DNA from 3 places in the Caulobacter sp. GW821-FHT10A10 genome. Region 1 is predicted to be linked to each of the others. Evidence: predicted binding sites of a transcription regulator. Region 1 holds the regulator's gene; each other region holds the start of a gene.

Region 1 (9,720 bases):
CGGAGCCGCCTGGCGGGCCAAGGCCGTTCCGGCCGGCAGGGCGAGGGCCAGAGCCGCTCCGCCCAAGAGTCCGAGTTGTCGCATGTGCACCCCCGTGCATCCCAAAGATGCGGGAGGGTGATTTGATATCTGCGGTGGATCAAGCCGGATTCACAACCTTGGGAACCCATTTTGAGCGGCCTGCGGCCTAGTCGCCCAGGCGCTCCTTCGGCAGGTGCTGGGTGACGGCCGGCGGGGCCAGGACCATCACGGCCGCGAAGCTGACGGCGGCGCTGGCCGCGAAGGCCGCGGCCATCAGGACCGGCATGATCCGCTGACGCCGGCGCGGCGCGCGCAGCAGGGCGCGGGCGTAGGACAGGGCGGCGGTGTCGAGGGCGGAATCAGCGACGGACATGCGGGAAATCATGCCCGATCGCGCCCCGGTGGCAACGGCCCGACGGCGCGGCCGTTCGCCGCTGGCTGAAACATGCTTTGAGGGGGAAACAGAAAAACTCTCTCCGTAAAGGGATGACGCGCCGCCCCTGCCCGGACTAGAAGCGAGGCCTGAAAGGCGGCGTCATGATCCTGGTCATCGATAACTACGACAGCTTCACCTACAACCTCGTGCATTACCTGAACGAGCTGGGGGCGGAGACGCTCGTCCATCGCAACGACGACCTGACGGTGCAGGAGGCCCTGGGCCTGAAGCCGCAGGCGGTTCTGCTGTCGCCGGGCCCCAAGGCCCCCGACCAGGCCGGCATCTGCCTGCCGCTGCTGCGCGGCGCGCCCGACGACCTGGCCATCCTGGGCGTCTGCCTTGGGCACCAGGCCATCGGCCAAGCGTATGGCGGCGAGGTGGTGCGGGCCAAGGAGGTCATGCACGGCAAGACCAGCCCGATCCGCCACGCCAACAAGGGCATCTTCAAGGACCTGCCCGACCCGTTCACCGCCACCCGCTATCACAGCCTGGCCGTGCGCCGCGAAGACCTGCCGGCCGAGCTGGAGGTCACCGCCTGGACCGCCGACGGCGAGATCATGGGCGTGCAGCACAAGACCCGTCCCGTGCACGGCGTGCAGTTCCACCCCGAATCCATCGCCACCGAGGGCGGCCACCAGCTGCTGGCCAACTTCCTCGACCTGGCTGGCGTGCGCCGCGACGCCCAGATCTGGGTCTAGGACGGGGCTAGAGACATGTCCGACGCCTTCAAGCCCCTGCTGGCCAAGCTGGCCGACGGCCAGACCCTTTCGGAAGACGACGCCGAGGTCTTCTTCAGCGCCTGCCTGCGCGGCGAGCCCACCCCGGCCCAGGTGGCCGCCGCGGTCACCGCCATGCGCCTGCGCGGCGAGACCGTGGGCGAGATCGCCGCCTGCGCCCGCGCCATGCGCCGCGCCGCCGTGCATCTGGAACACCCCTATGACGTCGTCGATGTCTGCGGCACCGGCGGCGACGGCCTCCACACCCTGAACATCTCCACCGCCGTGGGCTTCGTGGCCGCCGGCGGCGGGCTGAAGGTCGCCAAGCACGGCAACCGCGCTGTGACCAGCAAGTCGGGCACCGCCGACGTGCTGGCGGCCCTGGGCGTCAATATCGACGCGACGCTGACGCAGCAGCGCGCCGCGCTGGACAGCGCCGGCATCTGCTTCCTGTTCGCCCAGTCGCACCACGGGGCGATGAAGCACGTGGCGCCGATCCGCCAGCAGCTGGGCTTCCGCACCATCTTCAACCTGCTGGGTCCGCTGACCAATCCGGCCGGCGCCAAGCGGCAGGTAGTCGGGGTTTCGGCGCCGCGCTTCGTCGAGCCGATCGCTCGTGCGCTGGGCGCCCTGGGCGCCGAACGCGCCTGGTCGGTGCACGGCGGCGGCATGGACGAGCTGACCATCACCGGCGAGACCGAGGTGGCCGAATGGCGCGAGGGGGCGATCCGCCTCTTCACCATCACGCCCGAGGCCGTGGGCCTGCAGCGCGCCTCGCTGGCCGAGATCACCGGCGGCGACCCGGCCTTCAACGCCGCGGCCCTGACCCGCCTGCTCGACGGCGAGACCGGCGCCTATCGCGACATCGTGCTGCTCAACGCCGCCGCCGCCTTCCTGGTGGCCGACAAGGTCGAGACCCTGCGCGAAGGCGTGGAGCTGGCCGGAGCCGTGCTCGACGACGGCCGCGCCAAGGCCGCCCTCGCCGGCCTCGTGGCCGCTACCAACGCCGAACCTGTGACCGCATGACCGACATTCTCGCCAAGATCGCCGACTACAAGCGCGAGGACGTCGCCGGCCGGAAGGCCGTGCGCTCGCAAGGCGACGTGGACGCCGCCGCCAAGACCGCTTCGGCGCCGCGCGGCTTCAAGGCGGCGCTGGAGGCCAAACACGCGCCGGGGAAGCTTTCCCTGATCGCCGAGATCAAGAAGGCCTCGCCTTCGAAGGGCCTGATCCGCGCCGACTTCGATCCGCCGGTGCTGGCGAAAGCCTATGAGGACGGCGGCGCGGCCTGTCTCTCGGTGCTGACCGACGGCCCGAGCTTCCAGGGCGCCGACGAGTATCTGGTGGCCGCCCGGGCGGCGACCGCCCTGCCCTGCATCCGCAAGGACTTCCTGGTCGACCCGTGGCAGGTGGCTGAGAGCCGCGCCCTGGGCGCCGACGCCATCCTGGTGATCCTGGCGATGATCGACGACGCCCTGGCGGCCGAGCTGATGGCCGAGGCCGCGCGCCTTGGCATGGACGCCCTGGTCGAGGTGCACGACGAGGCCGAGACTGAGCGCGCCGGCAAGCTGGGCGCCACCCTGTTCGGGGTCAACAACCGCGACCTCAAGAGCTTCGTGGTCGATCTGGCCGTGACCGAGCGCCTGGCCCAGCTGGCGCCGGCCGGCTCGCTGCTGGTCACCGAGAGCGGCCTTTTCACCCATGCCGACGTAGTGCGGATGGAAGCCTGCGGGGCCACGGCCATGCTGGTCGGCGAAAGCCTGATGCGCCAGGCCGACGTCACGGCCGCCACGCGCGAGCTGATCGGCTAGACTTCCCGTAACGGCGCTCGGCCACGTTTCGGCCAAGCTCGCGCTTCTCAATGCCCCTCGGTGTTCGACATCGAGGGGCTTTTCGCATGACCGCCGGCAAGACGTCGCTTCGTACCCATCTGATCGAATGGGCCAAGACCCTGGCGCTGACGGCGGCCATCGTGGTCGTGCCGAGCACCGTGCTGTGCCAGCCGTTCCTGATCCCGTCCGGCTCGATGGAGCCGACCCTGCTGATCGGCGACCGCATCCTCGTGAACAAGTTCGCCTATGGCTGGAGCCGCCACTCGGCGCCGTTCAGCCCGCAGATCGGCCATGGCCGGCTGATGGGCCGCGAGCCCGCGCGCGGCGACGTGGTGGTGTTCAAGAAACCGGGCGATGGCCGCACCGACGTGATCAAGCGCCTGATCGGCCTGCCCGGCGACGAGTTGCAGGTGGTGGACGGGGTGCTGCGCATCAACGGCGCGCCAGTGGCTCTGCGGCCGCTGGGGACGCGGATGGAGGACACGCCGTTCGGCGTGCTGCCGACCGAGCACTTCGCCGAGACCCTGCCGGGTGGCGGGACCCACCTGATCAACAGCTACGGCCCGCGCACGGCGGCCGGCAACACCGCGGTCTATCGCGTGCCGGAGGGCTGCTACTTCGTGATGGGCGACAACCGCGACAACTCGCTCGACAGCCGCTTCGACCCGGGCCCGATCCCGCCCGGCCAGGCTCGCTGCGCCTGGAACCCGGCCGTGGACGCCAATCTGCCCGCGCAGATCGGTATGGGCTTCGTGCCGTTCGAGAACCTGGTCGGCCGGGCCGAGATGGTGGTGTTCTCGTGGGAAAGCGGCGCCGGCCCGCGATGGAATCGGTCTTTCCAGCGGCTGTGAATCAGGGGCCGCGGGCCGGGAATCGCGGTATCGGCGGTGATATTCTCGGCGCTTCGGGCGCGGCGCGATCGCACCGTCTACGGAAAATCACGGCTCGGTTCGTCTTCGCGGCCCTGCGCGACCGACTGAGAACGGCGGACTTATCCGGCGTAAAATCAGTCGCTTAGGACGCAGGTCCTGACATGGGCGCTGCAAGCAAATTGGCAGAACGCCGGTCGCTGTAATTCACTTGACCTTAACCAAGAACACCTAGAGAACACTCGAAAGGTTTGCGGTTTGTTCCGCGACGACTTGCGAGGCCGTCATGCTCACCCGCAAGCAGCACGAGCTGCTGATGTTCATCCACGAACGGATCAAGGAGACCGGCGTCTCCCCCTCCTTCGACGAGATGAAGGAGGCCCTGGACCTGGCGTCGAAGTCGGGCATCCACCGGCTGATCACGGCCCTGGAAGAGCGCGGCTTCATCCGTCGCCTAGCCCACCGGGCCCGGGCGCTGGAGGTGGTGAAGCTGCCGCAGCAGGCCACGACGGCCGCCCCGCCCAAGGGCCGAGGCGCGTTCCGGCCGCAGGTGCTGGAAGGCGGCGGCCCCGCTCCTTCGGCCCCTGCCCCGACCCTGCCGGTCGCCAACGACAGCCGCGAGCTGCCGATCCTGGGCCGCATCGCCGCCGGCACGCCGATCGACGCCATCCAGCACGAACGCGACCGCCTGCCGGTGCCCGAGACCATGCTGGGCGGCGGCGAGCACTACGTCCTCGAGGTGCAGGGGGACTCGATGATCGAGGCCGGCATCCTCGACGGCGACTATGTGATCATCAAGAAGGGCGACACGGCCAACAGCGGCGAGATCGTCGTCGCCCTGGTCGGCGAGGAAGCCACGCTGAAGCGCCTGCGCAAGAAAGGCGGCTCGATCGCCCTGGAAGCGGCCAACCCCAAGTACGAGACCCGCATCTTCGGCCCCGACCAGGTCGAGGTGCAGGGCAAGCTGGTGGGCCTGATCCGTCGTTATCACTGACGGCGACAGCCTGAAGGCCGGGATTTCGAAGGGACGCGATCGGAAGGTCGCGTCCCTTTTCGTTGCGAGAAGCGCCCCTCACGCTTGTGTTGACTCAATCAACAAAACTCCAATATTGACGCGATCAACATTGGAGGCCGCATGACCGATCGCCACGACACCGACGTCGCCACCCTGCGGGCCTTCAACCGCGTCTACACAAGCCGCCTGGGCCTGCTGGACGCCAGCTATGACGGCAGCCCGTTCACGCTGAGCGAGGCGCGGGTCCTCTACGAACTGGCCAACCGGACCGATCCCGTGGCCGCCGACCTCGCCCGCGCCCTGCGCCTGGATCCGGCCCAGGTCAGCCGCACGATCAAGCGCTTCTCCGAGCGGGGCCTGGTCACGGCGCGCGAAAACCCGGCGCACGGCCGCCACCAGCTGCTGACCCTGACCGACGAGGGCCGCGCGACCTTCGCGGCTCTTGAGGCCAACACCCGGGCCAGCGTCGGCGCCCTGATCGAGGGGCTGCATCCGCTGCAGCGGGCGCGCCTGATCGAGGCGGCCGGCGCGATCAACGACGTGTTCGAGGGCGGCGCGCCGGAGGTGACGCTGCGGGCCCTGCGGCCTGGCGACCTGGGCCTCGTCGCCTCCCGCCAGCAGGCCCTCTACACGGCCGAGTACGGCTGGAACGGCGACTACGAGGCGCTGGTCGCGGGGATCCTGGCCGACTTCCACCACAACTTCGATCCTACCCGGGACGACGCCTGGATCGCGGAGGCCGGCGGCCGGATGGTCGGCTCGATCTTCCTGGTGCGCGGCGATGCGCCGGGCGTCGCCAAGCTGCGGCTGCTCTATGTGGAAGCGCAGGCGCGCGGACTGGGCGTGGGCGGACGGCTGGTCGAGGCCTGCGTGGCCCGCGCCCGCGCGCTCGGCTACCAACGGCTGGACCTCTGGACCGTCAGCGCCCTGACCGCCGCTCGTCGGCTCTATGAACGGGCGGGTTTCCAACTGGTCCGCGAAACGCCGGGCCGCCAGTTCGGCCACGACCTGGTCGACCAGATCTGGTCGCTGGAGCTCCTCTAGAGCGGGTCGAACCGCACCGATGACGGCGCAGGAGCGCGAACCTGGCAGGTCCGCGCCCTCGAACCTCACCCCCGAAGCGTCCTAGCCACGATCGACAACCAGAGAGGGGATGCCAGAGGGGATGACCGCGATGATCGGAGTGATGCTGGCCTTGGCGTTGCAAGCGCCGGCGGCCGAACCGCCGCTGACGCTCGCGGACATCGGGTTCCACGCCTCCAGCCAGCTCGGCGGCTTCTATCCCGATCGCGCCATGCGGGTTGGTAGGACTGGAGACGTCCAGGCGCGTTGCACGATCGCCAGCAAGGGCGTGTTGACGAACTGCGCCGTGCTGAACGTAACACCGTCAAACAGCCCCGAATTTGGTCTGGCCGCCCTCAAGCTGCTGGCCAGGCACGACGTGGACGCCGTCACGCGGGACGGACGGCCGACCGCCGGCCGCGATCTGCTGATCACGCTCGAATACCGCATCCGTCGCGGCGCTCCGGACATCACTGTCCGCTGATCAGCGATCCAGACCGGCCAGTTCCTTGGCCGCCGCGTCGAAACCGGCCCAGGCGGCCGCCGCCAGGGCCGCGCCGGTGCTGGCGCGGCGCACGCCCAGGCCCGGCAGGTCGGCGAGCTTCATGTCGGGTCCCCACAGCAGCACGTTGACCGGCCTGGGCGCCACGGCCGCGACGATGGCGGCGATGTCGTCGTACTTCGTCACGCCCGGCGCGTAGAGGCAGTCGGCGCCGGCGTCGGCATAGGCCTTGAGCCGTTCGATGGTCGGGGCGAGGTCGTCGCGACCGATCAGGAAGCCTTCGGTGCGGCCGACCAGGATCACGTCCTGGCCCGAGGCGTCGATGGCGGCGCGGGCGGCGGCGATGCGGGCGACCGCGTCTGGCAGCTCGTAGAGATCCTTGCCGATACGGTCCTCGATCGAGAGGCCGGCGACGCCGGTCTCGACGGCGCGGGCGACATTGGCGGCGACGCCTTCGGGCGCGTCGGCGAAACCGGCCTCGAAGTCGGCGTTGACCGGCAGGTCGGTGGCGGCGACCAGCGCGCGCAGATGCTCGAGCACCTCATCGACCGTGACCTCACCGTCGGCGCGGCCCCAGGACCAGGCCATGCCGGCGCTGGTCGAGGCCAGGGCCTTGAAGCCCAGCTTCCGCAGCCGGACCGCGCCGCCGGCGTCCCACGGATTGGGCAGGACGAAGAAGCCGTCGGCGTGCAGGGCGCGGAAGGCGGCGCGGCGGGCGGCGAAGTTGGCGGCGTCGGTCATCGGTAGTCCTTCACTCGAGAAAGCAGAGGGCCGGCTACACCGGTCAGCTGGCGTTATCCGCCCGGTTCTTGCGCAATTCTGTCAGCAGTCGTCACCCAGGGACGCCTCCCCCGCAGGGGCTGGGCCCAGACGATCCACCAGCCGTCGCGGCGGCGCCAGAGCTCGGCCGAACCGCGAGCGGCGAAATCCTCGCCCGCCAGCACGACGGCGTCGTGACAGGCGGCCGGCAGGACGGCGGGACGCGGTCCGCGCAACACCACCACCTGCGCCCCGGCGCAGAGACGCTGCAGGCCGGCGTAGTCGGGCGCGCGGCGGGTCCAGGACAGGCTGACGGCGACCGGGGCCGACGCGAGCGGCGCACAGGAGACGCGGTCGCAGGCGAAGTCCTTGCCGGCGATGGGCGTCAGACCCCGGCGACGGGCCCAGAGATCGGCGCCGAAGCGGCGGGCGTCGGGGCGCAGCAGCACCGCCTCCCCGCCCCGGCGCGCGGCGGCCGTGGCGCCGTCGGCGGCGATCCACAGGTCGGGCGGCGCCGGGCGCGGCCAGAGCGCGACGGCGAGAGCCAGCGGAACACCAAGCCAGCGCAGCCGGCCCTTCCACAGGCACAGCAGCATGATGCCCAGGAACGACAGGGCCAGGGTGAAGGGCGGGCCGCTGGCGACCACCTGCTGGGCGCCGTGGGCGCCGGCGAACCAGCGGGCGATGGCGGTCATGGCGTCTATGCCCCAGCCGGCGACGGCCAGGAACGGCGCGCCTAGGCCAAGCGGCTCCAGCACGGCCCCGACCGCCAGGAACGGCATGATCACGAAGGACGACAGCGGCGACACCGCCAGGTTGGCCGGCAAGCCCCAGACGGCGACGCGGTTGAAGTGCTGCATGGCGAAGGGGCCGGTGGCCATGCCGGCCACGAAGCTGGCCCCGACGCTGATGGCGAGCCATCCCATGGCGGCCTGGGTGAAGCGGATCGGCCAGGGCACCGAGATCTCGCGCGGCTGGCGCGGCCAGGCCTCGGCCAGGGTGACCAGGGCGGCGGTGGCGGCGAACGACATCTGGAAGCCGGGCGCGCCGGCCGACTCGGGCTGGGCGACCAGGATGATCAGGGCCGCCAGGGCCAGCCCGTGCAGGCTGACGGCCTGGCGGTCGGCCAGGATCGCCAGGAAAGCCACGGCCGCCGTGATCGCCGCGCGCAGGGCCGGCGGCGGCGCGCCGGAGATGATCAGGTAGGCGCCGACGGCCGCCAGACCGGCCACGGCGGCGATCTTCTTGCCCGAGACCCGCAGGGCGACCCACGGCCAGGCCGCGATCAGCAGTCGCACGGCCGCGAACACGAAGCCGCCGACGATGGCCATGTGCAGGCCGGAGATCGAAAGGATGTGCGCCAGGCCCGAGGCGCGCATGGCCTCGGTCTGTTCGGGCGTCACCCAGGCCTCGTGGCCGGTGACCATGGCCGCGGCGATGCCGCCGCTGTCCAGCCCTAGGCGCGCGACGATGCGCGAGGCCAGGTCCCAGCGCACGGCGTTGATCGCCATGGAGAGGCGCAGCCGCCAGGGCGGCGGATCCAGCGCGGCGTCCTCGATCTGGCCGACCACGAAGCCGACGCCGCCGACGCCGTTGAACCAGGCGTCGCGGGCGAAGTCGTAGGCCCCGGGCGCGGCTGGCGGCGGCGGGGCCGACAGCATGGCCTTCAGCCGCAGGGGCGAACCGGGCGACGGCGCGGTCTCGCCCTCGGCCAGGCTGACGCGGATCCGGGTGGGCGTGGCTGAAGGCGAAAGCCGTGAGATTGACACCGGCGCGATCAGCAGGCGTGGTCCGGCCGCGCCGGGCGAGACCACGTCGACGACGAATCCGTCGATCACCCGCACGCTCCGCTCGACCGGCATGACCGGCGCGGCGACGCGGTCGCAGCGGATCTTGCCGGCCAAGCCGCCCGAAGCCGCGAAGGCGGCCAGGGTCATGGGAATCGCCAGGCCGCTCCAGCGCGGCCAGCCCCGGCTCCAGATGGCGAGCACGGCCAAGGCCAGCGCGACCAGGGCCAGCAGCGACCAGGACGGCTCGACCTTCAGCTCCAGATAGCCGGCCGCGCCCAGGCCGAAGGCGACCGGCGCCCACAGCATCCAGCGGCCGGCGTTGAGCCTTGCCTCATCGATCGCCTGTGAAGCGAGCGCCGCGGGACTAGGACACCTTCGAACGGCCGTGCTAAGACGCGCCGCCCAGCGGCCGGCGCTTGCGTCGCGCGCAGCCGCCGAGCCTCCCGCCGCCCCCGCGGCCTCCAGACCGTCAGCTTCGAAGCCTATGTCCAGTTCCTCCCCCGCCCCCAGCGGCGTCGTCACCCGCTTCGCCCCGTCGCCGACCGGCTTCCTGCATATCGGCGGCGCCCGAACGGCGCTGTTCAACTGGTTATATGCACGCCATACGGGTGGGAAGTTCCTTATTCGCGTCGAGGACACCGACCGCGAGCGTTCGACCGAAGCGGCCGTGGCCGCGATCTTCGAAGGCCTCGACTGGCTGGGCATGAAGTCCGACGAG
Region 2 (9,720 bases), on a different contig from region 1:
CTTCCTCGCCGCCGCCCTGGCCTATGGCGCCCTCTACCGCGCCGCCTTCGACCGCCCGGCGGGCCTGGCCGGCCTGCGCTGGGGGCGTGAAGAGGCGCTGATGGCCGGGGTGCAGCTGTTGCTCGCCCTGATCTTCCTGGTGGTGATCTCCGTGCTGCTGGTGGTGGTCGGGGCCGTGTCCCTGGGCGTCGCCCGCGCCGCCGCGCCCGGTTTCGACGCCACCTCGTCCGAGGCCTGGAAGGCCGCGCTGTCGGGCCCCGTGGCCGCCTTCGCCGCGAGTCTCGCGCCGCTGGCCAGCCTTGCGGTCCTGGCCTGGCTGGCCGCCCGTCTGTCGCTGGCCCCGGCCGCCAGCATCGCCGCCGGACGGCTGCAGGTGCTCAGCGCCTTCGACCTGACCAAGGGCCGCGCCGGCCTGCTGGTGGCCCTGGGCCTGGTGTTCTACCTGCCCAGCGTGGTGATCGCCGTGGGCGGCCGCACCGCTCTCGACGGACCCGCCGCCCTGGCGCTGCAGGCCGTCGCCGTGGGGCTCTACTATTTCTGCGTCGCGCCGGCCTGGACGGCGGCCTGCGTCCACGTCTACAGACACGGCCCGAGCTTGGCCGTCGCCGAGCGGCCGGAAGCCTGACCATGATCGCCCTGTCGCCCATCGCCGCCGCTCTCGAAGGGCCGCGCACCATGCGCCGCCACCCCGCCTCGCTGCTGGCCTGGGGCGGTTTCTACTGGGCCGCCCTGATCCTGCTGTGGGTGTTGCTGGCCGTCGCCTTCGGCGAAGAGGTGCGGCGCGACCTGGCCCAGACCCGCTTCACCGCCGACCCCAAGGAAGTGCTGGACCTGATCGCGCACCTGGGCGGGGCCATGGCCCTGCTGATCCTGCTGGCGGCTGCCATCTGCGCGGTGCTGGCCAGCGCCATCCTGCGTTCGGTGCTGCACCCCGAGCAGAGCCGCGGGGCCTATCTGCGCCTGGGCGCCGACGAGGTCCGGCTGTTCGTCGTGGCCCTGATCACCTGGGCCGCGGCCCTGTTCGTCACCGCCATTCCCAGCGGCCTGGTGACCCTGCTGACCGCCACCCTGGCCGGCGCGGGCGCCCGCAGCGTCGCGGCCTGGATCGCCTTCCTCGGCGGCCTGGGCGTCATCGGCCTGTCGATGTGGGTGGGGGTGCGGCTGTCGCTGCTGTCGCCCCAGACCTTCGCCGAGGGCAAGATCAACCTGCGCGAGGCCTGGGTGCTGACCCACGGCCACTTCTGGGGCCTGCTGGGCATGTTCGTGCTGAACCTGTTCATGGCCTTCGTGCTGACGCCGATCGTCTTTTCGCTGGTCGGCGGCCTGCTGACCGGCGTCATCGCCCTGGTCGGCGGCGGCTCCAAGCTGTTCGTGCTGCTGGGCCTGCTGACCAACGTGTTGATCGCGCCGCTGATGTTCACCGTCCAGACGGTGATCCTGACCGCCGGACCGGCCCGCGCCTATCGCCAGCTGCACCCGGATATTTGAGGCCCGGGCTCTGTCCCTGGCCAACGAAGCTTGTTACGCGTTCCTGCCCTCTGAAACGCACTGACCGGGCGAGCTAGGAACCACGATGAAGACCTTTTCGGCGACGGACGCGGCGATCTCCGGCTTCGTCCTGGTGCGCGAGCATTTCAAGGCCGTGGCGGTGTGGATCCTGCTGGCCACGATCGCCTCGGCGAGCCTGAACTTGGTCAGCCTGATCTTCTTCGGCCCGCAGATGCAGGTGCTGGCCGCGGCCCAGCTCAGCGGCCAGACCGACACCGAGGAAGTGCGCCAGGCCATGGTCCAGATGGGGCCGTTCCTGCTGCTCTCGATCGTCTACATCCTGGTCTATTACGGCGTGCTGCAAGGGGCGGTCTACCGCACGGTGCTGCGCCCGGCCGAGCGGACCTACGCCGCGCTGCGTTTCGGCGCCGACGAGCTGCGGCTGATCGCGGTCAGCTTCCTGATCTGGCTTCTGATCACTGTCGGCGCCCTGGGCGTGGCCTTCGTGCTGGGCGTCGTCGTCGGCATCTTCGCGATCATCTCCAAGCCCCTGGCGGCCCTGCTTGGTCTCGTCTTCTTCATCGCGCTGTTGGGCGGTATCGCCTATGCCGGGGTGCGGCTCTCGCTGGCCGGGGTGCAGACCTTTGCAGAGCGCCGGATCGTGCTCTTCCGCGCGCTTCCGCTCACCGCCGGACGCTTCTGGCCGCTGTTCGGGGCCTATTTCGTAGCGTTCGTGATGGCGGTGATCGTCTATCTGCTGATCATGGCGATCATCTTCGCCCTGGGCACGGCCCTGAGCGGCGGAAACATGGCGTCGGCGGCCAAGCTCGTGCAGCCGGACTTCAGTTCGCTGGAGACCTTTCTAACCCCCATGGGCGTGTTGCAGCTGGCGCTGGGCGGACTGATGGCCGTCCTGTCGGGCGTCACGATGTACACGCCGGCGCCGGTCATCTACCGCGAGATTTCCGAGCCTGAATCGACGATCGATCCGAACGCGACCGGCCCCTTCGTCGTCTGATCGCGGCGAGCCCTTCCCTGAGGGGGGATCGGTAGAAAGAGAAAGGGCGGCGGGGTGACCCGCCGCCCTTCTTCGTATCAGGCCCGCTTGCTCTTCTTCAGCTCGCCCACCCGCGCCAGCCGGCGCTCCTCATGACGGTCGAGCAGCTCCTTGAGGTACTTGCCGGTCCAGCTGGCCTCGACCTTGGCCACGTCCTGGGGCGAGCCCACGGCGACGATCTGGCCGCCGCCGTCGCCGCCCTCGGGACCGAAGTCCAGCAGCCAGTCGGCGGTCTTTACGACGTCCAGGTTATGCTCGATGACGACCACGGTGTTGCCCTGGTCGACAAGCTCGTGCAGCACCTCCAGCAGCTTCTTGGTGTCCTCGAAGTGGAGGCCGGTGGTCGGCTCGTCGAGGATGTAGAGCGTGCGGCCGGTGGCGCGCTTGCTGAGCTCCTTGGACAGCTTCACTCGCTGCGCTTCGCCGCCCGACAGCGTCGTCGCCTGCTGGCCCACCTTGATGTAGCTGAGGCCCACGCGCTTGAGGGTCTCCATCTTGTCGCGGATCGGCGGCACGGCCTTGAAGAAGTCGGCGGCCTCCTCGACCGTCATGTCCAGCACGTCGGCGATGGTCTTGCCCTTGAACAGCACGTCCAGGGTCTCGCGGTTGTAGCGCTTGCCCTTGCAGATATCGCAGGTGACGTAGACGTCGGGCAGGAAGTGCATTTCGATCTTGATGACGCCGTCGCCCTGGCAGGCCTCGCAGCGGCCGCCCTTGACGTTGAAGCTGAAGCGGCCCGGGCCGTAGCCGCGCGCCTTGCTCTCCGGCAGCTGGGCGAACCAGTCGCGGATCGGGCCGAAAGCGCCGGTATAGGTCGCAGGGTTGGAGCGCGGGGTGCGGCCGATCGGCGACTGGTCGATGTCGATGACCTTGTCGAAGTTCTCCAGGCCCTCGATGCGCTCGTGCGCCGCCGGGGCGTCGCTGGCGTTGTTCAGGCGGCGCGCGGCGGCCTTGTAGAGGGTCTCGATCGTGAAGGTCGACTTGCCGCCGCCCGAGACGCCGGTGATGCAGGTGAAGGTGCCGACCGGGATCTCGCCGGTGACGTCCTTCAGATTGTTGCCCTTGGCGCCGATGACCTTGAGCATCTTCTTCTTGTTGATCGGGCGGCGCTCTTCCGGAACCGCGATCTCGCGCGCGCCGGTCAGGTACTGGCCGGTGACGCTGGCCGGGTTAGCCATGATCTCTTCGGGCTTGCCCTCGGCGACGATCTCGCCGCCGTGGACGCCGGCGGCTGGACCCATGTCGATCACGTAGTCGGCGGTGAGGATGGCCTCCTCGTCGTGCTCGACGACGAGCACGGAGTTGCCGAGGTCGCGCAGGCCCTGCAGCGATTGGAGCAGGCGGGTGTTGTCGCGCTGGTGCAGGCCGATCGACGGCTCGTCGAGCACGTAGAGCACGCCCGTCAGGCCGCTGCCGATCTGGCTGGCCAGGCGGATGCGCTGGCTCTCGCCGCCCGACAGGGTGCCCGAGCCGCGCGACAGGTTGAGATAGTCCAGACCGACATCGACCAGGAACCGCAGGCGGTCGTTGATCTCCTTCAGGATCCGCCGGGCGATCTCCAGCTGCTTATCGGAGAGGTGGCCTTCCAGGGCGCTGAACCAGTCGCGGGCCGGGCGGATGGCCAGGTTCGAGACGGCGGCGATGTCGAGGCCGTGCACCTTCACGGCCAGGGCCTCGGGCTTCAGGCGCTTGCCGCCGCAGGCCTCGCACGGGGTGTCGGACTGGTAGCGGCCCAGTTCCTCACGCACCCACGAGCTGTCCGTCTCGCGCCAGCGGCGCTCCAGGTTCGGCAGCACGCCCTCGAACGGCTTGTCGACCTCGTACTTGCGGGCGTTGTCGTCGTAGGTGAACTTGATCTTCTCGCCCTTGGAGCCGTTCAGCACCACGGTCCGGGCCTTTTCCGGCAGCTTGTACCAGGGCTCGTCCATCGAGAAGCCGTAGTGGCGCGCCAGGGCCTGAAGGGTCTGGGTGTAGAGCGGCGAAGGCCCCTTGGCCCAGGGCGCGACTGCGCCCTTGTGCAGGGTCTTGTCCTTGTCCGGGATGATCAGATCGGCGTCGAAGGCCAGCTTCGCGCCCAGGCCGTCGCAGGTGGGGCAGGCGCCGGCCGGATTGTTGAACGAGAACAGCCGCGGCTCGATCTCGGCGATGGTGAAGCCGCTGACCGGGCAGGCGAAGCGTTCGGAGAACAGGAGGCGCTTGGGCTCCTTCTCGCCCTCGTCGATCGTCGCCCATTCGGCCACCGCCAGACCGTCGGCCAGGCGCAGGGCCTGCTCGAGGGAGTCAGCGAGACGCTGCTCCATGCCGGCCTTGGTCACCACGCGGTCCACGACAACGTCGATGTCGTGCTTGAACTTCTTGTCGAGGGCCGGGGCGTCCTCGATCGGATAGTACTCGCCGTCGATCTTCAGCCGCTGGAAGCCGGCCTTCTGCCACTCGGCGATCTCCTTGCGGTACTCGCCCTTGCGGTCGCGAACGACCGGGGCCAGCAGATAGAGGCGCGTGCCTTCGGGCAGGGCGGTGATCTTGTCGACCATCTGGCTGATGGTCTGGCTCTCGATCGGCAGGCCGGTGGCGGGCGAGTAGGGAACCCCCACCCGCGCCCACAAAAGGCGCATGTAGTCGTGGATCTCGGTCACCGTGCCGACGGTCGAGCGCGGGTTGCGCGACGTGGTCTTCTGCTCGATCGAGATGGCCGGCGACAGGCCCTCGATCAGGTCCACGTCCGGCTTGCTCATCAGCTCCAGGAACTGGCGAGCGTAGGCCGACAGGCTCTCGACATAGCGGCGCTGACCCTCGGCATAGATGGTGTCGAAGGCCAGCGAGCTCTTGCCCGAGCCCGACAGGCCGGTCAGCACGACCAGCTCGCCGCGCGGAATGTCGACGCTGACGTCCTTGAGATTGTGCTCGCGGGCGCCGCGGACGCGGATGAAGTTCAGTTGCTCGGCCATGGTGTCCGGAACGCTCGAAGGTCGGATTGGGAGCCACGCGCGAGGCGCGGCGCAGCGGCTATATGTAGGGCTCTGGCGCGGCATTAACACAAGAACAACATGCGAACAAACGCCGCAGCCATCCTGCTGCCAGTCCTGCTGACATCAAATGTCAGCAGCGGGCGGTCCGGAGGGCGCAAAGCGGGCGCCGCGCGGTCGAATTTCGGACGCCATCGAAGCGTGAGCATGCGCCATCAGAGCAATCTGGGGTGGCGGGGCGATGCGGCGGGGGCGACGGGCGGTCGGACGGTGGGCGGTCGCGGCTCCGGCGGGGCTGGCGGCCAACCTGCTGCTGATCGGTCTGCTGTCGCTGGTCGAGCGCGGGGCGCCGCCGGTGGAGCCGCCGGCCATGCTGGTGGAGCTCGATCGCACGGAGGAGGAAGACCCGCCGCCCGCGCCGAAACGAGCGGCCAGGGCGTCGTCTTCGCCTTCGGCGACAAGCGCTTCCGAACCTCGGACCAGTCCCGACGGCGCCGCGCCCGCCACGCCGGGCGAAGGGGAGGGGGCGTCGCCCGCCGGACCGCCTGGACCCGCCGCACCGTCGATCGATCCCGCCTGGCGCGTCGATCCCAAGGCGGTTGATCGCTGGAAGCTGACGGAAGGCAATCCGGATTTCCGCTGGGGCCGCTACCACCGGGCCTGCAAGGGCCTCAGCAGCGAGCACCTGACCGACGAGGAGAAGGACAGGTGCTGGGGAAGTCTCGCCGCCAAGGCTCCGTCGCCGCGGATGGGACCCGTGGGCCGTCCCGCCCCGCCGCCGGCCAGGTTCGTACCCCGCGGCCTGCCGCCGCCCCCGCCGCCCTTCGCCGAGGACGCCCGCAAGCAGGCCCGCTGCGGCGCCTATCGCGCCGGCCGCGCGTCGCAGCCGCGCCTGCGCGACGGGATCTGCTGACCTCGCGGCCCAGCTTGCCGAACCCGGTTCGCGGGCGTAGAAGCCCGGCTCCACCCCTGATGGAGGCCGCCATGATCAGCCAGACGGAAGACCGCTTCGTCCTTCCCGTTTCCCTGTTCGTGGTTTCCCATGCCTGTCGCCCATTTGGCCTTCATCACGTTGGACTCCGTCTCCGCCGCCGCGCCTGACGGCCGCGTCCTCTTCGAAAACCTGAACCTGTCGGTCGGCGCCGAGCGCGTCGGCCTGGTCGGTCGCAACGGCGCGGGCAAGTCGACCCTGCTGGCGCTGATCGCCGGCGTGCGCGCCCCCCTGGCCGGGACGATCGCCCGCGCCGGCACGATCGGCGTGCTCGACCAGACGCCCGACCTGGCGCCGGACGCGATCCTCGCCGACCGCCTGGGCGTCGGCGCGGCCTGGCGGCGGCTGGCCCGCATCGAGGCGGGGCAAGGCGACGACACCGACTTCGCCGAGGCCGACTGGACCCTGTCCACGCGGCTGGACGAGGCCCTGGCGGAGGTCGGTCTGACCGGTCTCGACCCCGACCGGCCCGCCAGCGCGCTCAGCGGCGGCCAGCAGACCCGCGCGGGCCTGGCCGCCCTGCTGCTGGCAGCCCCCGACCTGATCCTGCTGGACGAGCCGACCAACCACCTCGACGCCCAGGCGCGGGATCTGGTGGGCGAGGTGCTCGACCGCTGGAAGGGCGGGGCGATCGTCGCCAGCCACGACCGCTCGCTGCTGCGTGGCATGGACCGCATCGTCGAGATCTCCAGCCTGGGCGCGGCCAGCTACGGCGGCGGCTACGACCTCTATGCCGAGCGCAAGGCGGCCGAGGTGGAGGCCGCCGGCCGGGCCCTGGACAGCGCCGAGCGCGACGAGCGCCGCGCCGCCCGCGAGGCCCAGGCCGCCGTTGAGCGCAAGGCTCGCCGCGACGCCGCCGGCAAGCGCTTCGCCGCCAAGGGATCAGAGCCCAAGATCCTGCTCGGCGCCCGAGCCGAGCGGGCCGAGAACACCGGCGGCAAGGAGCGCCGCCTGGCCGAGCGCCTGCAGTCGTCCGCCCGCGAGGCGGTCGAGAGCGCCGAGAAGCGGGTCGAGCGCGCACGGACCCTGGGCTTTGATCTGCCGCCGACCGGCCTGCCGGCGGGACGGCTGGTGCTGTCGCTGGAGGACGTCGCCTTCGCCTGGCCCGGCAGGCCGCCGGTGCTGGAGGGCGTCAGCCTGCGCCTCGCCGGCCCCGAGCGCGTGGCGGTGCGCGGTCCCAACGGCGCGGGCAAGTCGACCCTGCTGAACCTGGCGGCCGGCATGCTGGCGCCGACGGCCGGAACGGTCACGCGCGGCGTCCCGGCGGTGATGCTCGACCAGTCGTTGGCGATTCTGCGTCCGGACGAGACCCTGCGCGAAGCCTTCCAGCGCCTGCACCCCGCCGCCGACCGCAACGCCGCCCAGGCCGCCCTGGCCCGCTTCCTCTTCCGCAACAGCGCCGCCGACCGGCCGGCCGGTTCCTTGAGCGGCGGCGAACGCCTGCGCGCGGCCCTGGCCTGCGTGCTCGCGGGACCGACCCCGCCGCAACTGCTGATCCTCGACGAGCCCACCAACCATCTGGACCTGGACTCGGTGGCGGCCGTGGAGGCGGCGCTGGCGGGCTATGACGGGGCGTTGCTGGTCGTCAGCCACGACCCGGATTTCCTGGCCGGGATCGGGGTGGAACGGGAGGTGCTCCTCTGATCCCTCTCCCCTTGCGGGAGAGGGTGGCCTCCGAAGGAGGTCGGGTGAGGGGTCTCTCAGAACTATCGGACAGGCCTTTCGACCCCTCATCCGTCGGCTTCGCCGCCACCTTCTCCCGCAAGGGGAGAAGGGCCTACTTCCCCACCCGCGCCTTCACCTCGGCGATCAGGGCGTCCAGGCTCTCGACCTGCTTTACCCCATACTTCTCGCCGGTGATGTCGACATTGTCCTTGCGCCAGAAGCCCTCGGGGCACAGCACCACCAGCTTTCCGCTCCGCGCGTGCAGGCCCATCTCCAGCAGGCTGATCGGGGCCTGGGAGCCGGGCGTCAGGTAGAGCACGATGACGTCGGCGCTTTCGAGGGCGGCCAGTTCCCACTCGACCTGGCGGCGGAATTCGGGCTCTTCGGCCACCGGCTTCCAGGCCGGGTTCCAGTCGGGGCGGCGCGGATTGAGGATGACCACGTCCTGGTCGGCCAGGGCGGCGATCACCTGGGCCTGCCAGTCGACCGCCTTGCCCATGTCGATGCTGCCGCCCAGGAACACGCGCGGCCGGTCGTGCGCGGCGGGCAGGGTCTCGGGCGAGGTCACGACGGTCGGGGCGGCCAGGGCGTTGGTCGTCATGCAGACACTCAGGGCGGCGAGGAGGAGGGCGAAACGATGAAGGGACGGGCGGATCATGCCGTGTCCTTACGCCAGGCGCACCCGGGTGGTCACGCGGTCCGGCGGAGGGCGTCGTTTTCCACGTCCAGGAACCGCCCGGTTTCCAGATAGGCCTGCACCTGCTCGCCCACCCGGGGATTGAAGATCATCAGCGGGTGGGTGACCGGCAGGACGACGTGGTCGCTCATGCCGGCGATGCGCGTCGCCGCCACCGAGACCTTGCCGTCGTTGGGGCGCGGCAGGATCAGCCGAGGCAGGATCGGGTCCAGAGCGCGGTCGCCGGCGATGACGCCCAGCTCGAAATCGACGGCGCCCAGCATGGCCGCGTCGTCCGGCGACGGCGCGGTCAGCAGATGCGGCGCCATGGCGCCCAGCGTGATCCGGTCCAGCCGCAGGCGGGCGAGGACGTCGGTCCACTCGCTGCCGCCGTTGGGCGGGGCCAGCATGACGACCTTTCCCAGCCGGTCCGGCCGGCGCCGCGCCAGCAGCGCACGGGCGACCAGGCTGCCCAGCGAGTGGGCGACGATGTGCAGCGGTCCGTCGAAGGACCGCTCGAAGGCGGCGAACTCGGGCAGCAGGCGGTCCACGACCTTGGGCAGCGGGGCGCGGAAGGAATAGGTCGGCGCCCAGGTCCGGAAACCGGCGGCTCTCAGCCGCGCCGCCAGCTTGCCCATCGACCGCCCCGTACGGCTATGGCCATGCAGCAGCAGCACGCCTTGCCGCGCGCGGCCGTCATCCCGGGTCCTAGGATCGACTGAGGTCATGTGAGGCTTCCGCGCGAGGAAGAGCGGTGGCGGTGAGAGAGTCCGCCAAACCAGTAATCCCATACCGCGTCAGAATGTCCCGCGTCATGTCTGTATATTATTGAATAGAATGGATTAATTTCGATGTTCATGCCATCCTGTCCATCGTT
Region 3 (9,720 bases), on a different contig from region 1:
GGACAGCTCGGTCAGCGACATGCGGCGCTCCAGCAGCACGCGGTCGAGATTGACGCGGATGGACATGGCGAGACGAACTCCGCGCTCAGATGGTCAGTTCGGCTTCGCGACGAAGGCGGGCGCCCTCGCGGAACACCTCGGCCAGGACGAACACCACCAGCACCGAGAACCAGGCGTTGAGGGTGAAGGAGCCGTCGACGACCTTCTCGCCGTCGATCAGCACCCGGGTCAGGGCGGCGAACACATAGCGCCCGACCTCCAGGGCCGCCAGTATGCCGCCAACCACCCGCAGGCGGCGCACGTTCTCGGGGTGGAACGGGTCGCCCAGGGTCATGGTGGCGAAGATCTTGCGCAGCCGCTCGACGATGGCCATCCAGCCGCCCGACATCAGCGCCCAGCCGGCCAGGGCGGCGGCCGATCCCGGACCGTTCTTGGCCAGGGGCTCGGCCAGTTCGCTGGGCAGGATCGAGGTCAGCAGGTCGGTGTTGAAGCTCAGCAGCAGCACCAGGATGGTCACCAGGGCCAGCAGGCTGACCCAAATCCACAGCACGTAGTAGCTGACGTCGAGAATGATCTTCAGGAAGCTCGATACCGAGCCCGGCCCCAAGGCGCGCATGGGCTTTTGTCCCCACCTATGCTCTGGCGACTCGCCCCGGGGACGGTCGCCGGATTGAAGTCTAGAGCGAGTGGGCGAGGAACGTCACGGCCGAGATCGGCAGGCCCGCGATCAGCGCCACGGTCGCCAGGCGGAAGGCCGAGGTTTCCAGCAGGCTGAACAGGCGGGGCATCGTCATCGGTCGGTTCCAGGCGGGGGGACGGAGAAGCCTTTCTCCGATGTCGCCAGGATCGCCGATCGGTGGCCAGCCAGCAATGTCGCTTATCGATAAACGATATTAAACTTTCGCAATGATCGGGCCTTGCGGCGAGGGTCCGCCAGGGGTCTAACGGGCGGTCTTTTGTCGAGGAGCCGCGCGATGACCCTGAAACTGATCAACGGCCAGAAGATCGTCGCCGCCACCCACAATCCGGGCAAGGCCAAGGAGCTGGCCGCCCTGCTCGACGGCCGTTTCGAGGTGCTGGCCGCCGGCGCGCTCGGCCTGCCCGAGCCGGACGAGACCGAGACCACCTTCGTCGGCAACGCCCTGCTCAAGGCCCGCCACGCCGCCGACCTGTCGGGCGAGGTGTCGCTGGCCGACGACTCGGGCCTGTCGGTCGCCGCGCTGGACGGCGCGCCCGGCATCTATTCGGCCCGCTGGGCCGGCCCGACCAAGGATTTCGCCCTGGCCATGGACAAGGTCGCCGAGCGCATCGAGGAGAAGGGCTCCGACGACCTGTCGGCCTGGTTCACCTGCGCGCTCGCGGTGGCCTGGCCCAACGGCGGCCCGGCCGTGGTGGTGCAGGGCGAGGTGCACGGGACCCTGGTGTTCCCGCCGCGCGGCGACAAGGGCTTCGGCTACGACCCGATCTTCATCCCCACCGGCCACGACCTGACCTTCGGCGAGATGGAGCCGGCCGCCAAGGACGCCATGAGCCACCGCGCCGTGGCCTTCGAGAAGCTGAAGGCGGCGCTGTTTGAGTGACGGCCTCGCCCCTCTAGGCCTCCCCCCTCTGGGCCTTTACGTCCACTGGCCCTACTGCGCCCGCATCTGCCCCTATTGCGACTTCAACGTCGTGCGTGACCGGGGTCGGACGGACGAGCAGGCGGCTTTGGCTGAGGCGATCGTCGCCGACATGACCGCCCAGCGCACCCTGACCGGACCGCGCCGCCTGCTGTCGATCTTCTTCGGCGGCGGCACGCCCTCGCTGATGGATCCGGCCGCCGTCGCCCGCGTCATCGCGACCGCCAAGGCCCTCTGGAGCCCGGCCGACGACCTGGAGATCAGCCTCGAGGCCAATCCCACCGACGCCGAGGCCGGCCGCTTCGAGGCCTTGGCTGACGCTGGCGTGGCGCGGCTGTCGCTGGGCGTCCAGGCGCTGGACGACGCCTCGCTGAAGCTCTTGGGCCGCAACCACGACGCCGGCTCGGCCCGCCGCGCCGTCGCCACGGCCGCTCGCCTCTTCCCGCGCCTGTCGGTCGACTTGATCTACGCTCGCCCCGGCCAGACCGACGCCGCCTGGCGCGAGGAGCTGGCCGAAATGCTGGCCTACGGACCCGAGCACGTCTCGCCCTACCAGCTGACCATCGAGGCCGGCACCGCCTTCGACCGCGCGGTGGGGCGCGGCAGGATCGTCCCGCCCGACGAGGACCTGGCCGCCCAGCTGTTCGAAACGACGCAGGAGGTGTTGGAGGCCGCCGGCTTCGACGCCTACGAGGTCTCCAACCACGCCCGGGGGCCGGCCGCCCGCTCGCGCCACAATCTCGTCTACTGGCGGGGCGTCGACTATGTCGGCGTCGGCCCCGGCGCCCACGGCCGCCTGACGTTGCCGTCGGGCAAGGTCGCCACCACCGCCCGCGCCAAGATCGCTGACTACATCGCCGCCGTGGCCCGCGACGGAACCGGTTTCGAGCGCGAGGACCTCTCCGCCGTCGAGGCCGCCGAGGAGCGCCTGCTGCTGGGCCTGCGCATCGACGACGGCGTGGCCTTTTCCGAAATGGCCGCCCTCGACCTTCGTCCGGACACGCCCAAGGTGAAATCGCTGGTCGAGTCCGGGCTTCTGGTCGATGACCCGATACGCCTGCGCGCCACGCGGCAGGGCCGGCTCGTGCTCGACCGGCTTACGGCCGTGCTGGCGACCTGATACCTATTCGCGACTGCTTCTCGGGGGCGAGCGCCCCGCACAAGGATAGTTCCGCGTCTTGAGCCGTCTGCTTCCCCCGCCCGTCCTGTCCGACGCCCCCCTCGCGCCCGGCCTCTATCTCGTGGCCACGCCGATCGGGAACCTGCGCGACATCACCCTGCGGGCGCTCGACGTGCTGGCCGCCTGCGACCTGCTGCTGGCCGAGGACACCCGCGTCACCGGCAAGCTGCTGTCGGCCTATTCCATCAAGACCAAGCTGGAGCGCCACGACGAACACGTGGCCGAGCGCGCCATCCCCGCCATCCTGGAGCGGCTGGAGGCCGGCGAGCGCGTGGCCCTGGTCTCGGACGCCGGCACGCCGATGGTCTCCGACCCCGGCTACCGCCTGGCCCGCGAGGCGATCGCGGCCGGCCATCCGGTGTTCCCGATCCCCGGCGCTTCCGCCGCCCTTGCGGCGCTCACCCTGGCCGGCCTGCCCACCGACCGCTTCCTGTTCGCCGGCTTCCCGCCGCCCAAGAGTGGCGCGCGCAAGACCTTCCTCGAGGAATTCGCCAACGTCCGCGCCACCCTGATCTTCTTCGAAGGCGCCTCGCGGGTGGACGACACCCTGGCCGACATGGCCGCCGTGTTCGGCGCCGATCGTCCGGGCGCGGTGTGCCGTGAACTGACCAAGCTCTACGAGACCTGCGTGCGCGGTCCGCTGGGCGAACTGGCCGTCGATCCCCGCTTCGAGGCCCCCAAGGGCGAGATCGTCATCCTCGTCGGCCCCGGCGAGGAGAAGGCCGCCAGCGCCGACGACGCCGAGGCCGCCTTGCGCGAGGCCATGACCCGCCTGCCCCTGGGCGAGGCCGCTTCAGAGGTCGCCAAGGCTCTGGGCCTGTCACGCAAGGACCTCTACCGCCAGGCCCTGGCCCTGAAGGAGGCCGGATGACGGCCGGCCCCTTCCGCGAGATCCGCAGTGCGCGCGGCGCGGCCGCCCGACGCTCCGGCCGCCGGGCCGAAGCGCTCGCCGCCGCCTGGCTGATGCTGAAGGGCTACCGCATTCTCGGCTTCCGCCTGGCCACCCGCGCGGGCGAGATCGACATCCTCGCGCAACGCGGACGCGTCTTGATCGTTGTCGAGGTCAAGAGCCGGACGAGCCTGGAGGCGGCGCTGGAAGCGGTGAGCTTCGAACAACGGATGCGCCTGCGTCGCGCGGGCGCGCTGGCCGCGGCCTCGCGCGCCGGGCTGAAGGGCATGGCCGTGCGCCTGGACCTCTTGGCCATGTCGCCCGGCCGCCCGCCTCGCCACGTGCCCGACGCCTGGCCCGATGACGGGAGGGGCTGGGCATGACCCGCGACGAAGCCGAGGAAATCCTCACCCGCGCCGGCGAGCACGACGACGACGGCTTCCCGTTGTTCGAGGCGGCCACGGCCTGCGCCGTGCACGACGATCCCGACCGCGACGAGCAACCGGCCCTCGACCTGGCCCGCTCGGCCGTCGAGCGCCTGAAGAACCGCCTGCAGTTGGAATCGCCCGAAGAGGCCATCGCCGAGACCATGGCCGGCGACCTGCGCCTGACCGGCGACCTGCTGACCTACGACCATCCAGACAACGCCGACGTCATCGCCATCGCCGAGCGCCGCAAGGGCCTGCCCGTGGCCCTGGGTGTGTTCTACATCCACGCCGCGCGGGAGGCGGGGCTGGAGGTGTTCGGCGTCGATTTCCCCGGCCACTTCCTGCTGCGCATCGAGACCGACGAGGGCCCGCTGGCGCTGGATCCGTTCAGCGAAGGCCGGGTGGTGCTGCCGTCGGAGCTGTCGCGCCGGGCCCTGCGCACCGGCCTGATGCCCGACGTCGCCGCGCGCCTCGACCAGCTGATGGCCCCGATCTCCGACCGCGCCGTGCTGATCCGCCTGCAGAACAACATCTTCGCCCGCGCCCAGCAGGCCCGCGACTGGGCTCGCGCCGAGCGCTCGGCCCTGCGCCGCGCTCTGCTCGACCCCACCGACCACCACCCCTGGCTCGACGTCGCCGCCGCCCGCGAAGGCCAGGGCGCCCTGGCCGGGGCGCTGCAGGCCCTGTCGCGCGCGCAGACCCTGGACGGCGGCGCGACGATCGCCGCCCGGGCGGCGCGGGAGCGGGTGCGGCTGCGGCTCAACTGATCCCTCTCCCCTTGCGGGAGAGGGTGGCCTCCGAAGGAGGTCGGGTGAGGGGTCGAAAGCCCGATCCGCCGCGACAAGCAGATCGGCTGGGTGAAAACGGGTCGTTCTGAGAGACCCCTCATCCGACGGCTTCGCCGCCACCTTCTCCCGCAAGGGGAGAAGGATCTCACGAGACCCCTCGCAATCGCGCAGCTTCGACTTAACTAGACACCAGCGCCGCGGAACCGTGTACCTGTGCGGCGTCCAGAAAGCCCCGGAGTCGTCATGTCGCTGAGAGTCGCCGTCCAGATGGATCCCGTCCTGGGGATCAACATCGACACCGACACCACCTTCCTGATGATGATGGAGGCCAAGAACCGCGGTCATAAGCTGTGGTTCTACACGCCAGACAAGCTTTCCCTGGAGGACGGCCGCGTCTTCGCCCGCGCCCAGCCGCTGGAGGTGTTCGCCGACAAGGGCGCGCACGCCAAGCTCGGCGAGACCGTCGTGCTCGACATGAAGGACGACGTCGACGTGGTGCTGATGCGCCAGGATCCGCCGTTCGACATGGCCTACATCACCGCGACCTACTTCCTCGAGAAGGTCCACCCCCACACCTTGGTGGTGAACAATCCGGCCGAGGTGCGCAACGCGCCCGAGAAGCTGTTCGTCACCGACTTCCCGGGCGTGCAGCCGCCGACCCTGATCACCTCCGACCACGAGGCGATCTACGACTTCCGCGCCCGCCACGGCGATATCGTCCTGAAGCCCCTCTACGGCGGCGGCGGCTCGGGCGTGGCCCGTCTGCTGGCGGACGATCCCAATCTCGACGCCCTGCTCGAACTGCACGCCATGATCAGCCGCGAGCAGGTCATCGCCCAGAAATTCGTTCCGGCCGTCAGCAAGGGCGACAAGCGCGTGCTGCTGGTCGACGGCGAGCCGGTCGGCGCCATCAACCGCGTCCCGGCCGCCGGCCAGGTGCGCTCGAACCTGCGCGTCGGCGGCCGCGCCGAGGCCGTCGAACTGACCGCCCGCGACAAGGAACTGTGCGCCATCATCGGCCCGGAACTGAAGAAGCGCGGCCTGCTGTTCGTCGGCATCGACGTGATCGGCGACTACCTGACCGAGATCAACGTCACCTCGCCCACCGGCGCGCAGCAGTTGAAGCGGTTCAGCGGAATCGACGCCGCCGCGATCCTCTGGGATCGGATCGAAGCCATCCGATCAACCTCTGCTTGAACAAGTAGCGCTAGTATACTGAATCGTCACACTTTCTCAAAACGTTCGATTTTTGTTCTTGCTCCGAACCGGTCCCCATGCTGGACTTGTGGATAACTAGGACAAAAACCGGGGGATCGGGATGGCGGCCAAGGTCGTCACGGTGGCGTTCGAGGGCGTCGAGGCGCGTCGCGTCGACGTCGAGGTGCAGCTGACCGGCGGTCAGGTCGCCTTCGCCGTCGTCGGCCTGGCCGACAAGGCCGTGGCCGAAAGCCGCGAGCGCGTGCGGGGCGCCTTCGCCGGTCTCGGGCTGTCGATGCCGGGCAAGCGCATCGTCGCCAACCTGGCCCCCGCCGACCTGCCCAAGGAGGGCACGCACTACGACCTGCCGATCGCCCTGGCGGTGCTGGCGGTGATGGGCGTGGTCCCGGCCGACGCGCTGGATGGCTGGGCGGCGATGGGCGAGCTGTCGCTCGACGGCCGCATCGTCGCCTGCGCCGGCGCCCTGCCCGCGGCCATGGCGGCCGGCGCCATGGACCTGGGCCTCATCTGCCCCGAGGCCTGCGGGCCGGAAGCCGCCTGGGCGGGCGGCACGCGGATCCTGGCCCCGCGCTCGCTGGTGGCCCTGATCAACCACTTCCGGGGCAGCCAGATCCTTTCCGCCCCCGCGCCCGGTCCGGTGGTCGAGGGCGAGCGGGCGAAAGACCTGCGCGACGTGAAGGGCCAGGAGCAGGGCAAGCGGGCGCTGGAGATCGCTGCGGCCGGCGGCCACAACCTGCTGTTCGTCGGCCCGCCCGGCTCGGGCAAGTCGATGCTGGCCCAGCGCCTGCCAGGCCTGCTGCCGCCGCTGACCTCGGGCGAACTGCTGGAAACCTCGATGGTCCATTCGGTGGCCGGGCTGATCGCCAAGGGCACGCTCACCCGCGCCCGGCCCTTCCGCAGCCCCCACCACAGCGCCAGCATGGCCGCCCTCACCGGCGGCGGGCTGAAGGCCAAGCCGGGCGAGGTGTCGCTGGCCCACAACGGCGTGCTGTTCCTCGACGAACTGCCCGAATTCGGCGTCCAGGCGCTCGACAGCCTGCGCGCGCCGCTGGAGACCGGCGAGGTGATGGTCGCCCGCGCCAACGCCCACATCCGCTATCCGGCCCGGGTGCAGCTGGTGGCGGCGATGAACCCCTGCCGCTGCGGCCACGGCGGGGCCGGGCGCGGCGCTTGCGGAAAAGCCCCACGCTGCCAGCGCGACTACCAGGGCCGGGTGTCGGGTCCGCTGATGGACCGCATCGACCTGGCCGTCGACATGCCCGCCGTCACCGCCGCCGACCTGGCCCTGCCGGCCTCCAGCGAAGGCTCGGCCGAGGTCGCCGCCCGCGTGGCCGCCGCGCGCCGGCTGCAAGCCGAGCGCGCCGAAGACGTCATGCCCGGCACGCCGGAGGTTCTGAACGGCCGCGCCGAGGGCGAACTGCTGGAGCGGATCTGCGCCCTCGACGAGCCCGGCCGCACCCTCTTGACCCGCGCCGCCGAAGCCGGCCGCCTCTCCGCCCGCGGCTGGACCCGCACCCTGCGCCTGGCCCGCACCATCGCCGACCTGGAAGGCGCGGCCTCGGTCAAACGCGTCCACATCGCCGAAGCCCTCGCCCACCGGCGGACAAGCACGGTGGGAGAGATGGAAACGATCTGACCCTCCCCCTCTGGGGGAGGTGTCGCGGAGCGACGGAGGGGGGCCGTTTTCAGCTTCCGAACAGCTGGCCGCTCTCCTCCCGATCCCTCTCCCCTTGCGGGAGAGGGTGGCCTCCGAAGGAGGTCGGGTGAGGGGTCTCTCGGAACTCAAAGCCGCGTGGAGCGGCCAGGCTGGGCGGAGCGTCTCCCGTCTGAGAAACCCCTCATCCGTCGGCCTTCGGCCGCCACCTTCTCCCGCAAGGGGAGAAGGATCGGGCTCAACGCACATCACTCACACGGTGAACGCGGAAAAGAGTCCAACCAACTCAACGCCCTACAACTTTATAACCCCAACTTATCCCCACCTTCTCGAGCCGCCCCATAATCAAACCCATCCCAGCCATGGGGAGGGCTCTTGGTACCGGCCCGAGTTAGCGGCTGTGGATCGCATCGAGCGGGGCCGCTTGGGGCGTCATGGGAAGGGCGGGTTTGCAGGATCGCTCAGAAGGCGTGATTGGGCCGCCAAGCCGTTCCGTGACGAAACGAGCGGGTCGACAGGGCCGGGATCGCTAAACCGGCCTAACAGGATCAGCCGAGGCCGCCGCCGGATCACCGCGGGGCTGTTGGTCCTGCCCGTCCGGGGGAAAGGCTGGGCCTTGGGTTGAAACAACACCCGCGCCTCTGGCCCCTCCGAGCCAATGATGCGGCGGAGCGGTCAGACGAAGCCGAAACGCTAAAACACATCACGGTCTCCGGGCTCCGCCCAGCCGCTCCGCGCCTCCCCATCAGCTTTCGTGAGTTTTCACGGGAGATCGCCTCTCCGTGCCCTCTCCCCTTGCGGGAGAGGGTGGCCTCCGAAGGAGGTCGGGTGAGGGGTCTCTCAAAACTCAACACCGCGTGCAGCAGTCAGGCCGGGTGGAGGGGTCTCACATCTGAGAGACCCCTCATCCGACGGCTTCGCCGCCACCTTCTCCCGCAAGGGGAGAAGGATTCCGCGCTCGCCTCCACCGCCCCTTAACACCCGCCCCCTACACTCACGCGCCATGACCAAGACCCGCGACGCCGTCTCCGCCGAACAGCTGGCCACCTTGAGCCACGAGTTCCGCACGCCCCTGAACGGGGTTCTGGGCATGGCGCGTCTGCTGGAGAACACCAGGCTCACCGCCGAGCAGCGCTCCTATGTCGCCGCCCTGCGCGAGAGCGGCGACCATCTGCTTTCGCTGGTCAACGACGTGCTCGACTTCGCGCGCCTGGGCGCCACGGCGCTGGAGCTGCATCTGGCCCCCGTGCACATCGAGGACCTGCTGCGCCAGGTGGCCGAGCTGATGAGCCCGCGCGCCCACGAGAAGAAGATCGAGATCGGCTGGGCGGTCGAGCGCGGCCTGCCGCCGCTGCTGGCCGACGAGGGCCGCCTGCGCCAGGTGCTGCTGAACTTCGCCGGCAACGCCGTGAAGTTCACCGAAAAGGGCGGCGTGCTGATCACCGCCCGCGACGTCGGCGAAGGCCGCGTGCGCTTCTCGGTGGCCGACACCGGGCCGGGCGTCGCCCCCGAGCAGCGCGAAAGCATCTTCGAAGCCTTCGTCCAAACCGATCCCTCGCACCAGGCCCAGCTGGGCGGCGCGGGCCTGGGCCTGGCCATCGTCGCCCGCCTGGCCGCCGCCATGGACGGCGCCGCAGGCGTGGGCGAAGCCGCAGGCGGCGGCGCGGACTTCTGGTTCGAAGCCCCGTTCGAGCGCCAGGCTCCCGCCGACGCCGCTCCTCCCCTGGAAGGCCGGTTCGTCGCCGTGGTCTCGCCCAACCCGGTGGTCCGCGAGGCCGTCGGCGCTCAGGCCATCGCCTCGGGCGCCTGGGTGAAGAACCTTTCCAACCTGGCCCAGGTCGAGACCCTGCCACGCCAGGCCGTGCTGCTGATCGACGCCGCCCTGGCCGGTCCCGACCAGCCGCTGGCCGCGCCCGTCGGCCGCGCCGCCGTGGCCCTGCTGAC

Evidence for each region. Region 1 encodes LexA, which represses DNA repair genes until DNA is damaged. Its sites were predicted from a motif close to ATGTTCNCNANNTGTTCT; they were not measured.
Region 2: uvrA (excinuclease ABC subunit UvrA) is a predicted target of LexA. The motif match lies at 5,585-5,602, and genes of this name have one in related genera.
Region 3: AC07NS_RS08780 (YifB family Mg chelatase-like AAA ATPase) is a predicted target of LexA. The motif match lies at 6,132-6,149, and genes of this name have one in related genera.

What each region holds. Positions count from the first base shown of each region.
Region 1 covers NZ_JBWKNV010000008.1:260,635-270,354, reverse strand. The annotation lists gene AC07NS_RS21920 (multicopper oxidase family protein) at 1-84, opposite strand, end outside; gene AC07NS_RS21915 (hypothetical protein) at 188-394, opposite strand; gene AC07NS_RS21910 (anthranilate synthase component II) at 559-1,155, shown strand; gene trpD (anthranilate phosphoribosyltransferase) at 1,171-2,199, shown strand; gene trpC (indole-3-glycerol phosphate synthase TrpC) at 2,196-2,984, shown strand; gene lepB (signal peptidase I) at 3,071-3,856, shown strand; gene lexA (transcriptional repressor LexA) at 4,161-4,868, shown strand; gene AC07NS_RS21885 (bifunctional helix-turn-helix transcriptional regulator/GNAT family N-acetyltransferase) at 5,010-5,933, shown strand; gene AC07NS_RS21880 (TonB family protein) at 6,055-6,435, shown strand; gene AC07NS_RS21875 (isocitrate lyase/PEP mutase family protein) at 6,436-7,194, opposite strand; gene AC07NS_RS21870 (ComEC/Rec2 family competence protein) at 7,248-9,308, opposite strand; gene gltX (glutamate--tRNA ligase) at 9,487-9,720, shown strand, end outside.
Region 2 covers NZ_JBWKNV010000010.1:160,427-170,146, reverse strand. The annotation lists gene AC07NS_RS23800 (hypothetical protein) at 1-625, shown strand, start outside; gene AC07NS_RS23795 (hypothetical protein) at 628-1,488, shown strand; gene AC07NS_RS23790 (hypothetical protein) at 1,574-2,506, shown strand; gene uvrA (excinuclease ABC subunit UvrA) at 2,584-5,493, opposite strand; gene AC07NS_RS23780 (hypothetical protein) at 5,753-6,424, shown strand; gene AC07NS_RS23775 (ABC-F family ATP-binding cassette domain-containing protein) at 6,554-8,146, shown strand; gene AC07NS_RS23770 (nucleoside 2-deoxyribosyltransferase domain-containing protein) at 8,280-8,768, opposite strand; gene AC07NS_RS23765 (esterase/lipase family protein) at 8,858-9,571, opposite strand.
Region 3 covers NZ_JBWKNV010000002.1:828,914-838,633, reverse strand. The annotation lists gene AC07NS_RS08820 (helix-turn-helix domain-containing protein) at 1-66, opposite strand, end outside; gene AC07NS_RS08815 (DUF2975 domain-containing protein) at 86-616, opposite strand; gene rdgB (RdgB/HAM1 family non-canonical purine NTP pyrophosphatase) at 975-1,580, shown strand; gene hemW (radical SAM family heme chaperone HemW) at 1,609-2,739, shown strand; gene rsmI (16S rRNA (cytidine(1402)-2'-O)-methyltransferase) at 2,798-3,670, shown strand; gene AC07NS_RS08795 (YraN family protein) at 3,667-4,071, shown strand; gene AC07NS_RS08790 (SirB1 family protein) at 4,068-4,883, shown strand; gene gshB (glutathione synthase) at 5,148-6,101, shown strand; gene AC07NS_RS08780 (YifB family Mg chelatase-like AAA ATPase) at 6,223-7,758, shown strand; gene AC07NS_RS08775 (response regulator) at 8,780-9,720, shown strand, end outside.